Regions from separate parts of the Erwinia sp. BNK-24-b genome, predicted to be linked through region 1. Evidence: predicted binding sites of a transcription regulator. Region 1 holds the regulator's gene; each other region holds the start of a gene.
What was found. Region 1 encodes PurR, which represses purine synthesis genes. Its sites were predicted from a motif close to CANGCAAACGTTTGCNTG; they were not measured.

Region 2: the regulator PurR is predicted to act here: its motif matches at 1,471-1,488, upstream of ACMGGR_RS13720 (amino acid aminotransferase).
Region 3: the regulator PurR is predicted to act here: its motif matches at 1,814-1,831, upstream of glyA (serine hydroxymethyltransferase).
Region 4: the regulator PurR is predicted to act here: its motif matches at 1,901-1,918, upstream of ACMGGR_RS21540 (nucleobase:cation symporter-2 family protein).

The regions. Positions count from the first base shown of each region.
Region 1 covers NZ_CP179901.1:2,470,885-2,474,252, forward strand. Annotated here, with positions in the region: gene ACMGGR_RS11030 (C40 family peptidase) at 1-740, shown strand, start outside; gene purR (HTH-type transcriptional repressor PurR) at 1,085-2,110, shown strand; gene punR (DNA-binding transcriptional activator PunR) at 2,141-3,049, opposite strand; gene punC (purine nucleoside transporter PunC) at 3,166-3,368, shown strand, end outside.
Region 2 covers NZ_CP179901.1:3,011,495-3,014,862, forward strand. Annotated here, with positions in the region: gene ompF (porin OmpF) at 1-608, shown strand, start outside; gene ACMGGR_RS13715 (hypothetical protein) at 997-1,362, shown strand; gene ACMGGR_RS13720 (amino acid aminotransferase) at 1,551-2,741, shown strand; gene ACMGGR_RS13725 (MBL fold metallo-hydrolase) at 2,832-3,368, opposite strand, start outside.
Region 3 covers NZ_CP179901.1:995,198-998,565, forward strand. Annotated here, with positions in the region: gene glnB (nitrogen regulatory protein P-II) at 1-23, shown strand, start outside; gene hmpA (NO-inducible flavohemoprotein) at 427-1,611, opposite strand; gene glyA (serine hydroxymethyltransferase) at 1,945-3,198, shown strand; gene ACMGGR_RS04650 (3-phenylpropionate MFS transporter) at 3,269-3,368, shown strand, end outside.
Region 4 covers NZ_CP179901.1:4,697,323-4,700,690, reverse strand. Annotated here, with positions in the region: gene recG (ATP-dependent DNA helicase RecG) at 1-1,014, shown strand, start outside; gene ACMGGR_RS21545 (SDR family oxidoreductase) at 1,131-1,796, opposite strand; gene ACMGGR_RS21540 (nucleobase:cation symporter-2 family protein) at 1,971-3,353, shown strand.

The sequences.
Region 1 (3,368 bases):
AAGCGGATCACCACAAGGCTAATAGCCCCACGCCTGCCCGCGAAGACGATCGCCGCAAGCGTCGCCCGATAAAAACCACCGCCACCCGTAAAGTTAAAGTTAAAGAAACCAGCAAGGTCAAAGAAAGCAGTAAAGGCAAAGAGACCAGCAGCAAAAAGCCCCGCACTTCCCTGATTAAAAAATATAAGTTGCGCAAACACGAGCAGCAGACCGCCAAAGCTTTACCCCCGAAAAAACGCTACGGTCGCCATCGTGTGACTGAAGAGACAGAAGCCCTGACCAGCGGCAGCGCTTCCTCCCCGCTCAGGCTCAGTAAAGCGCACCGCGCACGCTACCAAAAAGCGCGCGAAACGGCGATGAACAAGCTAATGGATCAGCTGGGCAAGCCTTATTTATGGGGCGGCACCTCGCCAAAAACCGGTTTCGACTGTAGCGGTCTGGTCTGGTATGCCTATAAAGATCTGGTGAAATTTAAAATCCCCCGCACCGCTAATGAGATGTACCACTTAAGGGATGCGGCTTCGATAAAGCGTAACGAGCTGGAAAAAGGCGATCTGGTCTTCTTCCGCATCAACGGGCGCGGCGCGGCCGATCACGTTGGCGTTTATCTGGGCAACGGCAAATTTATCCAGTCGCCCCGCACCGGCAAAGATATTCAGGTTAGCGCGCTTGCCGATGATTACTGGGAACAGCATTACGTGGGGGCAAAACGGGTCATGACGCCTCGCACCATTCGTTAAAAGCTGACGGCTTCGCCAGTGAAAAATCCCCTCTCCGGCTGAACCTGCGTTAAGCAAGGCAGCCGGAGTTGTTTGCCGCAACGGGCGAATTTTGTCGTTTCACCGCCGTAAAAACCTCGTTTTATCCCTTCGCTCTTGTTAGAATCCACGGTTTGTTGCGCAACAGGCCCGCACGCCGGTTTTTTTAGCAGGCAACAGGCCGGTTTCGCCGCCCTTAACTCCCTCCTGATGTAACCATACCGCAACAAATCATGCGTATTTACGTCAGGTTTTTTATCATTCCAGGCAAACGTTTAACAAACCGCTTTTCAGTGACTTACTGAACAGCGCAGGAGTCTTGTTCCATGGCAACCATAAAAGATGTGGCCAAACGCGCCGGTGTCTCTACCACCACGGTGTCCCACGTCATTAATAAAACCCGTTTCGTCGCCGAAGAGACGCGGGAAGCCGTCTGGGCAGCGATCAAAGAGCTGCACTATTCACCCAGCGCCGTGGCCCGCAGCCTGAAGGTCAATAACACCAAAACCATTGGCCTGCTGGCCACCTCCAGCGAAGCGCCCTATTTTGCCGAAATTATTGAGGCCGTTGAACACAGCTGTTTCGCTAAGGGCTATACGCTGATCCTTGGCAACGCGCATAACGACCTGCAAAAGCAGCAGGCTTATCTGTCGATGATGGCGCAAAAGCGCGTCGATGGCCTGCTGGTCATGTGTGCCGAATACCCTGATGAGCTGATAAAAATGCTGGAAGATCATCGCAATATTCCTATGGTGGTGATGGACTGGGGCGAGTCGCGAGGCGATTTTACCGATACGGTTCTGGATAACGCCTTTGAAGGCGGCTATCTGGCAGGACGTTATCTGATCGATCGCGGCCACCGTGATATCGGCGTGATCCCCGGCCACATGGAGCGCAACACTGGCGGTGGCCGCCATGCAGGTTTCCTGAAGGCGCTGGCGGAAGCGGGCATTACTTTACGGGAAGAGTGGCTGGTTCAGGGAGATTTCGAACCGGAGTCAGGCTATCACGCGATGCAGCAGCTGCTGGCACAGAAGCAGCGCCCTACGGCAGTCTTTTGCGGCGGTGACGTGATGGCAATGGGCGCTATTTGTGCCGCTGACGAGATGGGCCTGCGCGTTCCGCAGGATATTTCGGTGATCGGTTATGACAACGTGCGCAACTCGCGTTACTTTACGCCAGCGCTGACCACCGTTCATCAGCCGAAAGAGCGTCTTGGCGCAACGGCCTTTAATATGCTGCTCGACCGTATTACCAGCAAGCGCGAAGAGCCGCAGACTATTGAAGTCCACCCTACGCTGATCGAGCGTCGCTCCGTAGCGGATGGTCCCTTCCTCGACTATCGCCGCTAACCTGTCGGGCGGTATGTTACCGCCCCGTTTTCAGGCTTCCCGCAGCCATTCGCAGTTCAGCGTTTCCGTTTCGCCCAGATAGTCCAGCAGCCAGTGCATGGCGGGCGAAGCCTGCTGTTCTGACCAGCTGACGCAGCAGGGGCTGTCCGGAAAAAGCGGGTCAAGCGTCAGCTCGTGTAGCAAGCCATTTTGTAGCAGAGGCTGCGCCAGATGGCCCGGCACCATCCCGACGCACAGACCGGCCAGCAGGCAGTCAATCGCGCTCTCCCAGTCCGGCACTATCAGCCGCCGCTGATTATCCAGCGTCCACGTAGTTCTTTTTGGCAGCGCGCGCGAGGTATCTTCCAGCACCAGCGAAGGCCATTCGCGTATGTTCTCTTCCGTAACTTTTCCGCTTTGTTGCGCAAGCGGATGGCTCGCCTGCACTACGCAGCGCCAGTTCAATACGCCCATATCGCGAAAGGCAAACCGTCCGCCAACCGGAATTGCCTGAGTAGCACCAATCGCCACATCAACCCGCCCGTCCGCCAGCGCATCCCAGACGCCGTTAAAAACTTCTGATGAAAGATGTAGCTCTATATCGGGAAAGTGACGGTAAAAATCGACCACCAGCTGACGGGTTCGTTCTGCTTTTACAATCCTGTCGACAGCAATATTCAACTGGCCGCGCCAGCCGTTAGCGACCTGCTGGCAGTGGCGGCGTGTGGAAAGCATTTTTTTGATAACAGCACGGCCTTCCTGAATGAAAAGTTCGCCCGCTGCCGTCAGCACGACGTCGCGATGACGTCGTTCAAATAAAGGCACGGCGAGCCACTCTTCCAGCTGCCGTACGGTATAGCTGATAGCAGAAGGCACGCGATGTAGCTCGTTAGCCGCTGCGCTAAAGCTACCCGTTCTGGCTACCGCATCAATCACTTCAAGCGAATGTTCTGACCACATAATCTGCCTGCAAAATTTTTGAACGCAACAGACAAATATTACCGTTTCACAAGCGCTATGGCACTCCTTTACACTCTCGGCCGCCTATTAATTCGGTAAAAAGAGCGAAAGAAGTCATGCCATCGAAAGGATTTTTAATTTATCTCGCGCTGCTGAGCGTGGCAGGTTTTCTTGCCACCGATATGTATCTGCCTGCTTTTGGCGCCATGCAGCAGGATCTGCACACCGAAGCTGGCGCAATTAGCGCCAGCCTGAGCCTCTTTCTGGCAGGTTTTGCCAGCGCGCAGCTGTTCTGGGGGCCGCTTTCCGATCGCATCGG
Region 2 (3,368 bases), 540 kb from region 1:
GCCTGGTTGACGGCTGGAACTTTGCCGTACAGTATCAGGGCAAAAACGATCGTGACGACATTCGTCGTTCAAACGGTGACGGCTGGGGTGTCTCTACCTCTTATACCTCACCAATTGGCGTAGCTATCGTCGGTGCCTATGCTTCTGGCGATCGTACCGATGCGCAGAACAGCGCTTTCTATGGTCGTGGCGACAAAACCCAGCAGTGGGCTACCGCGCTGAAATATGACGCCAACAACGTCTACCTGGCAGCTTCCTACGGCGAAACCCGTAACGCACAGTTTATTACTAACAATAATATTGTTGATAATGATGACAATGCTGTGAACGGTTTTGCTAACAAAGCGCAGAACTTTGATATCGTAGCGCAATACCAGTTCGACTTCGGTCTGCGTCCTTCTATTGCCTACGAACAGTCTAAAGGCAAGGATATCGAAGGCGTAGGCGACGTTGACCTGTACAAATATGTTGATGTGGGTGCCACCTACTACTTCAACAAAAACATGTCTACCTACGTTGACTACCAGATCAACCTGTTGGATGACGACAACGCTCTGGGTCTGAACACTGATGACGTCGTAGCAGTAGGTCTGGTTTACCAGTTCTAATCCGTTACGCTTGTATTATCGAGCGGGGCTTCGGGCCCCGCTTTTTTATGTCTGCTTTCTCCTGTCAGCACCATAAGCTTTCCAATACCTTCAATACCTTCAATACCTTCAATACCTTCAATACCTTCAATACCTTCAATACCTTCAATACCTTCAATACCTTCAATACCTTCAATACCTTCAATACCTTCAATACCTTCAATACCTCCAATAGCATTTGCTGCGTCCGCATTTCAGGCCAATCATTTTATCCCGTTCATGCAATGACTCCCTGCTCTTTCATCATATTTCGAGCCAGCCCGCAAACCTTGAAAAGCGTCAGAAAAAGTATTGCCGACATGCAGGAAAGGTGAAAAAATCAACACCGTTCAGGAGAAGGAGCTTTTATATGGATATGATTTCCCCACTGGTACTTAACCTTTCAGAAAAGCCAGGCGAAGCAAAGCTGCAGGAAGAAATTTCCCATGGCCGCTTTGTCAGAGTCGAAACCCACATCGACTGGCTCAGGCATGATGTAACCGAAATCAGAAATGAGCTTAAGGATGTTCGTGTTGAGATAAAAGATGTCCGTAGTGAGATAAAAGATGTCCGCGGTGAGATAAAAGATGTCCGCGGTGAAATAAAAGACGTTCGTGACGAGATAAGAGACGTGCGCAAAGATATGCGGTCTGATTTCCGTCTCATGTTCAGCGCGTTAATTATGGTCGCATTAGGTCTTTCCAGCATTATGGCAAAAGGCTTTCACTGGCTATAAGCATTGGCCAGTATTTTGATGCCGCAAAGGTTGATTAAAGCTGACAGCTACCCTTTTCCAGTCAGGCACCTCTGCTTCTTTTGCCTGCGGCATCGTACCCATTTTTTTAACGCAAACGGTTAGCAATTTTTTTCTGCTGGCGTTACCCTGAATAACCACTTCGTTTCGGGTTATAACGGACTTCCACTATGTTTGAACGTATTTCAGCTGCACCTGCAGATCCTATTCTTGGCTTAGCCGATCTTTTCCGCGCAGACGATCGTCCTGATAAAATCAATCTGGGCATCGGCGTTTATAAAGATGAAACCGGTAAAACGCCGGTACTGACCAGCGTGAAAAAAGCCGAACAGTATCTGCTGGAAAACGAAACCACGAAAAATTACCTCAGCATTGACGGCCTGGCTGATTTTGGCCAGTGTACGCAGGCGCTGCTTTTCGGCAACGATAACGCTATCCTGAACGAAAAACGTGCCCGCACGGCCCAGACGCCGGGCGGTACTGGCGCGCTGCGTATTGCCGCTGATTTTATTGCTTCACAGACCAGCGCAAAGCGTATCTGGGTGAGCAACCCAAGCTGGCCAAACCATAAAAATGTCTTTCAGGCAGCGGGTCTGGAAGTCTGTGAATATCAGTATTATGACGCGGCTAATCATGCGCTGGATTTCGACGGCATGCTGAACGCGCTACGTGAAGCCAAAGCGGGCGACGTCGTACTCTTCCATGGTTGCTGTCATAACCCAACCGGCATCGATCCTACCGCTGAGCAGTGGCACAAGCTGGCAGAACTTTCACTGGCCAACGGCTGGTTGCCGCTGTTTGATTTCGCTTACCAGGGCTTTGCTCGCGGTCTGGAAGAAGATGCGGAAGGCCTGCGTATTTTTGCCGCTGGTCACAAAGAACTGATTGTCGCCAGCTCTTACTCAAAGAACTTTGGCCTTTACAACGAGCGCGTCGGTGCTTTCACCCTGGTGGCCAGCACGGCGGACGTCGCGGACGTTGCATTTAGTCAGGTTAAGGCAACTATTCGCGCTAACTACTCCAACCCGCCGGCTCATGGCGCTGCGGTAGTAGCAACGATTCTAAGTAATGACTCGCTGCGTACGCTTTGGGAACAGGAGCTGACCGATATGCGTCAGCGCATCCATCGCATGCGCCAGCTGTTCGTGAATACGCTACAGGAAAAAGGTGCTAAAGGTGATTTCAGCTTTATCATCAACCAAAACGGCATGTTCTCTTTCAGCGGGCTGACTAAAGAACAGGTTATCCGACTGCGCGAAGAGTTTGGCGTTTACGCGGTTAATTCAGGACGTGTGAACGTGGCAGGCATGACGCCGGATAATATGGCTCCGCTGTGTGAAGCCATTGCCGCCGTGTTGTAAAGGCAGGTCTGAAGCAAAGCTAAATAATGTAAAAAAAGCCTGCACCGGGCAGGCTTTTTTATGCAGTCTTTAATGAAAATGAAGATATTGCTACTGAAGAAAAGGGTTAGAAATCCGTTCGCGCCCAAGTGTAGAGATCGGGCCATGGCCTGGCAAAAAAGTTACGTCATCGCCAAGGGGTAAAAGCTTACGCTTAATGGCATCAATCAGATCGGTATGGCTACCCTGAGGGAAATCGGTACGGCCTACGCCACCGCTAAAAATAACGTCGCCGGAAATCAACAGCCGCGAGACCCGATCGAAAAAGACAATATGGCCCGGCGTATGTCCCGGACAGAGTAAGACTTCCAGCGAGATATCGCCGGTGTGTACAACTTCGCCTTCATCCAGCCAGCGATCGGGCGTTAGCGGTGCGCATTCAGGGAAGCCAAACATTTGGCTCTGCGTTGGCAAACCCTCCAGCCAGAAAGCGTCGGCTTTATGCGGCCCGATAACGGGAACGGCATAAAAAGCCGCCAGCTCGGCCGCCGCGCCAACGTGATCCAGATGGCCATGCGTCAGCAGGATCTGCGTGACCGTTACGCCTTTTTCAGTGACCTGCGCCCGTATCTTCTCCGCATCACCACC
Region 3 (3,368 bases), 1.5 Mb from region 1:
AAGAAGACGAAGAAGCTATTTAAGCCGCTCGAGCGCTGATGAAAGGCCGATAAAGCCATCGGCCCTAGGCTACTTTTCTGAGCCAGCCTGTCTTGAGTTACTTCTCAGAGCCAGCCTGTCTTGAGTTACTTCTCAGAGTCAGCCTGTCTTGAGTTACTTCTCAGAGCCAGCCTGTCTTGAGTTACTTCTCAGAGTCAGTCTGCCTGGGCTACTTCTCAGAGTCAGTCTGCCTGGGCTACTTCTCAGAGCCAGCCTGTCTTGAGTTACTTCTCAGAGTCAGTCTGCCTGGCGCTACTTCTCAGCGCCAGTCTGCATCAGGCTACTGTTCAGAAACCACCCCGCAATAGCCAGCTGTTTAGAAAGCTATCTGCTCAGACGCCGCTCCAGGGCGGCGTCCTGCTTAACAGGCTTAAGCCCACGCCTCGCTTAAATCACCTTATGCGGACCAAACACTTCGTAGTGGATCCGATCGGTATCTGTCCCCATTTTTACCAGCTGTGCAGCAACAAACTGCATAAACCCAATCGGGCCGCAAAGATAGTAATGCGTAGCCGGATCGCTGAACTGGTTTTTTATCGGCAGCAGGTTCATCAGGCCCGGCACGTTATAGCGATTGTGGTCTTCAGGCTGCGGGTCTTTGTACCAGATATACTGAGAAAAAAGTGTAAGCTGACCGCCAGCGGCGGCAACCTCAGCGGCAAAAGCATGCGTTTTGCCATTATCAGCCGCGTGGAACCACTGCACGCGTGCCGGATGTCCGGCGGCCGCCAGTACCTCGAGCATCGCCAGCATCGGCGTCTGGCCAACGCCTGCGGAAATCAGCGTGACCGGCGTTTGCGGCTGCACGTTCAGGAAGAAATCACCGGCCGGAGCCGCGAGCTGTACTTCGTCGCCCACGCGCGCATGCTGATGTAACCAGCCGGAAACCGTTCCGCCTGCTTCATAACGCACGGCAATTCGGTAATCTTTGCCGTTAGGCGCGCGAGTCAATGAATACTGACGGATTTCCTGATTGGCAAAGCTTTCGTTGCGCACCCATACGCCCAGATATTGTCCGGCCTGATAGTCGGCTACCGGCTTGCCGTCCGTGGGAACCAGCAGGAAACTTTTAATCACTTCACTTTGCTGCGTAATCTCCGCAATACGGAAGGCGCGCGGTGTCCGCCAGCCGCCCGGCTTCTGCTCCGCGGCTTCATAAAGCTCTTCCTCGCGCTTGATAAACACGCCAGCCAGCACGCCGTAAGCTTTCCCCCAGGCATCCAGCACTTCCTGGCCGGGGCTGAGCATTTCATCCAGCGTGGCCAGCAGGTGCTCGCCGACAATCTGATACTGTTCCGGCTTCACTGCAAAGCTGGTGTGCTTCTGCGCGATTTTTTCTACCGCGGGCAGAATAGCGGGTAGATTTTCAATATTCCCTGCATAGGCGCAGATGGCGTTGAACAGCGCTTCCCGCTGATTGCCATTGCGCTGGTTACTCATATTAAAAATGTCTTTCAGCTCGGGATGATGGGTGAACATCCGCTCATAGAAGTGAGCGGTGAGGGCAGGACCGGTTGCCAGCAAAGCGGGAATGGTTGCCTTAATGGTGCTGATAGTCTGGGCGTCTAACATAGCGTGCTCCTGGGGATCTCTATAAGTTGCATTTTAAATGCATCTTATAGCGAAACGGCCTGTTTTGTAAATATCCCTCTACTAAACAGGGTGATTTATTACCGCATAAAACAAGCGAAGATGAAAAATTTGCATTCGCATGATGAGGGATTATCCAGCTCGCCGCGTGGAGAAAACGATTAATTAACCCTTGCCAGCCGTAGAGCCAATCGTTTGCGTAAAAACCGCGCTTTCTGGCTATCCCTGAACGGGCAAAACGGTTTACACTGTTGGCCTTCGCCCAAAAGGGCCGTTCAATGCCGAATAGATTGTTAGCTGAGTCAGGAGAAGCGGATGTTAAAGCGTGATATGAATATTGCCGATTATGATGCCGAGTTGTGGCAGGCAATGGAGCAAGAGAAAGTGCGTCAGGAAGAGCATATTGAACTGATTGCTTCGGAAAACTACACCAGTCCGCGCGTCATGCAGGCGCAGGGATCTCAGCTGACCAACAAATATGCCGAAGGCTATCCGGGCAAGCGCTACTACGGCGGCTGTGAATATGTGGATATCATCGAGCAGCTGGCTATCGACCGTGCGAAAGAGCTGTTTGGCGCAGACTATGCCAACGTGCAGCCACATTCCGGCTCACAGGCCAACTTTGCTGTTTATACCGCGCTGCTGCAGCCGGGCGACACTATTCTGGGCATGAACCTGGCGCACGGCGGCCATCTGACCCACGGTTCACCGGTTAACCTGTCCGGTAAGCTTTATAACGTGGTGCCTTACGGCATCGACGAAACCGGCAAAATTGACTACGACGATCTGGCTGCACAGGCGCAGAAGCACAAGCCGAAAATGATCATTGGCGGTTTCTCTGCCTATTCCGGCGTCTGCGACTGGGCAAAAATGCGCGAGATCGCAGACAGCATCGGCGCTTACCTGTTTGTTGATATGGCACACGTTGCTGGCCTGATCGCCGCAGGCGTTTATCCAAACCCGGTTCCTCATGCGCATATCGTTACCACCACCACGCATAAAACGCTGGCTGGCCCGCGTGGCGGCCTGATCCTGGCGAAAGGCGGCGACGAAGATCTGTATAAGAAACTGAACTCTGCCGTCTTCCCTGGCGGCCAGGGCGGCCCGCTGATGCACGTAATTGCCGGTAAAGCGGTAGCGCTGAAAGAAGCGATGGAGCCAGAGTTCAAGGTCTATCAGCAGCAGGTTGCCAAAAACGCTAAAGCAATGGTGGAAGTGCTGCTGGAGCGCGGTTACGACATCGTTTCTGGCGGTACCCACAACCATCTGTTCCTGATCGATCTGGTGGCGAAAAACCTGACCGGTAAAGAAGCCGATGCGGCGCTGGGCCGTGCCAACATCACCGTAAACAAAAACAGCGTGCCGAACGATCCGAAAAGCCCGTTTGTGACTTCCGGTATCCGTATCGGTTCCCCGGCCGTAACCCGTCGCGGTTTTAAAGAAGCCGAAGTACGCGAGCTGGCTGGCTGGATCAGCGATATTCTTGACAACGTCAACGATGAAGCCACTATCGAACGCGTGAAAAAGCAGGTGCTGGAACTGTGCGCCCGCTTCCCGGTATACGCATAAAATTTTAGCTTTAACGATAAAACGGGACTTGATGTCCCGTTTTTTTTGCCTGAATTTTGCCGGAGGGAAAATGGCAATTCGTTCTGCCTGGTGGCTTGCGCTGGGTTACTTCACCTATTTCTTTGCCTATGGCGTCTGGCTACCTTTCTGGGCCGTGTGGCTAAAAGGCG
Region 4 (3,368 bases), 2.2 Mb from region 1:
GGCAAAGCGCGTCTGGCGCAGCAGAACGCTATCGCCAGCGGCCAGGTTTCGATGATCGTCGGCACCCATGCCATTTTTCAGGAGCAGGTGCAGTTTAACGGCCTGGCGCTGGTGATTATCGATGAGCAGCATCGCTTTGGCGTCCACCAGCGGCTGGCGCTGTGGGAAAAAGGCGAGGAGCAAGGTTTCCATCCCCATCAGTTGATTATGACCGCTACGCCCATTCCAAGGACGCTGGCCATGACCGCCTATGCCGATCTGGAAACGTCGACTATTGATGAGCTGCCGCCGGGCCGAACGCCGGTAACTACCGTCGCCATTCCCGACACGCGCCGCGCCGACATTATTACGCGCGTGAAAAACGCCTGTAGGGATGAAGGTCGCCAGGCCTATTGGGTCTGTACGCTGATTGAAGAATCAGAACAGCTCGAAGCGCAGGCCGCCGAAGCCACGTGGGAAGAGCTAAAGCTGGCGCTGCCTGAGCTACAGGTAGGGCTGGTACATGGCCGTATGAAACCTGCTGAAAAACAGGCGGTAATGCAGGCGTTTAAGCAGGGAGAAATTCATCTGCTGGTTGCCACCACGGTTATTGAAGTGGGTGTGGATGTGCCGAACGCCAGCCTGATGATTATCGAGAACCCTGAGCGTCTGGGTCTGGCCCAGCTGCACCAGCTGCGTGGCCGCGTAGGGCGAGGCTCGGTCGCCTCCCACTGCGTCTTGCTCTATAAAGCGCCGCTAAGTAAAACGGCGCAGAAGCGTTTACAGGTGTTGCGCGATAGCAACGACGGCTTTGTGATTGCCCAGTGCGATCTGGAAATTCGCGGCCCTGGTGAGCTGCTGGGCACCCGCCAGACGGGAAACGCCGAATTTAAAGTTGCCGATTTGGTGCGTGACGGCGCGATGATCCCGGAAGTTCAGCGGGTTGCACGCCATATCCACCAGCGCTATCCGGCGCAGGCTCAGGCGTTAATTGAGCGCTGGATGCCGGAAACGCAGCGCTATACGAATGCCTGAATCATCATCGCTCGCCGTACCATACTCCTGAAACCAGACGGCGATCCTGTGCCGATCATATCAGCACGCTGCCAATAATCTCTTCCCACCGCCTCTTGCTGGCCGTTTTCAGACGATCACGATCTTCCGCTAAAGGCGGCCATTGCCGCCACGGCTTCGCTGACGGGCTGTTCGCCTGCGGTCAGTTCGATAATGACGCGCTTTACCTCTGGCTTTTCAATAAGCGCATGTAGCGTAGCGGCAACGTCATCGCGTGGAACCGTGCCATAAGGGATTGCCAGTCCGGTATTAACTTTCCCCGTACCCGCTTCATTCACCAGCGTGCCCGGCCGCAGGATCACCCAGTCCAGCGCGGTGGCGGCCAGCATGACGTCGGCCTGCTTTTTCACCTGCATATAGTGCTCAAATCCCGGTGACGGCGCTTTGCCGCGCCCCGCGTCAGGAAAAGCGGAGACCAGCAGGAAGCGCTGAATACCGGCAAGCCTGGCAGCTTCGGCGGCAAAACGTACGCCACGGCCATCAATGCCGTCGGTAAAATCCACGCCTGCTCCCGCTGCGCCTGCGGAGAAGACTACAACGTCGCAACCCTGCATAGCGGCCGCCAGCCTTTCGCTGCTGGTATTCATCAGGTCAATATTCACCGGGGTGACGTCATCAATTTCCAGCGCTTCTTTCTGGCTGTCGCGACGATGTAATCCGGTTACCTGATGGCCTGCATTGACCAGCCGCTTTCTTAAACGACGTCCGACGCCTCCGGTTGCTCCAATGATAAATACCTTCATTCTGTTTTCCCTTGTAGTTCAGCGCCCAGGCGCGATACCTAAGCTTAGTGAATTGTGCAGCGCTTCGCCGTGCGGTATTTCTCCATCTGACCGTTTTTTTCATACTGGCAATCGTTTGCTTTTGCCGCGCAGAAGCTTAAAATCGCCACTTTGCTCGCCCGGGAACCCTGAAGAATGTCCGTTAATATCCCTGACGCCAGCCGCAGCGCCGCGTCTACCACAAAAAGCGAATTGATTTATCGTCTGGAAGACCGTCCGCCGCTGCCGCAAACCCTTTTTGCCGCCTGCCAGCATCTGTTGGCTATGTTTGTAGCCGTGATCACGCCAGCGCTGCTGATTTGTCAGGCGCTGGGCCTGCCAGCACAGGACACGCAGCATATTATCAGCATGTCATTATTCGCTTCCGGCGTGGCTTCTTTACTGCAAATTAAAACCTGGGGCCCGGTAGGCTCCGGCCTGCTGTCGATTCAGGGCACCAGCTTTAACTTTGTTACGCCGCTTATTATGGGCGGCATGGCGTTAAAAAATGGCGGCGCGGACGTACCCACAATGATGGCGGCCCTTTTCGGTACGCTGATGCTGGCCTCCACCACGGAGATGGTGCTTTCTCGCGTGCTGCACCTGGCGCGCCGCGTTATTACGCCTCTGGTATCCGGCATTGTGGTGATGATTATCGGTCTGTCGTTGATCCAGGTTGGCCTGACCTCCATTGGCGGAGGCTTTGCCGCTATGAGCGATCACACCTTTGGTGCGCCAAAAAATCTGCTGCTGGCCGGGGCGGTACTGCTGGTGATTATTTTGCTGAATCGCCAGCGCAATCCTTACCTGCGCGTCGCCTCGCTGGTGATTGCCATGGCCGTTGGCTATCTGCTGGCGTGGCTGATGGATATGCTGCCCGCTATGCCTGCGTCGGTGAATCAGCCGCTGATTGCCATCCCGCGTCCGTTCTATTACGGATTAGGCATCGACTGGAATCTGCTGATCCCGCTAATGCTGGTTTTTATGGTGACCTCACTGGAAACTATCGGCGACATTACCGCAACCTCCGACGTCTCCGAGCAGCCGGTCAGCGGCCCGCTCTATATGAAGCGGTTGAAAGGCGGCGTGCTGGCCAACGGTCTGAACTCCTGCGTATCCGCCCTGTTTAACACTTTTCCCAACTCCTGTTTCGGCCAGAATAACGGCGTTATCCAGCTGACCGGCGTGGCCAGCCGTTACGTAGGCTTTGTGGTCGCGCTGATGCTGGTTGCGCTGGGCCTTTTCCCGGCAGTCAGCGGATTCGTGCAGCATATTCCGGAGCCGGTGCTGGGCGGTGCAACCATCGTGATGTTTGGCACGATTGCCGCTTCCGGCGTGCGGATTGTCTCGCGTGAGCCGCTGAATCGCCGCGCCATTATGATTATTGCGCTGTCGCTGGCCGTTGGTCTGGGCGTCTCTCAGCAGCCGTTAATCCTACAGTTTGCACCAGCCTGGCTGAAAACCCTGCTCTCCTCCGGCATCGCCGCTGGCGGCATTACCGCCATTGTTCTGAATCTGCTTTTTCCGCAGGAAAAATAGCCAAAACGGCAGAGG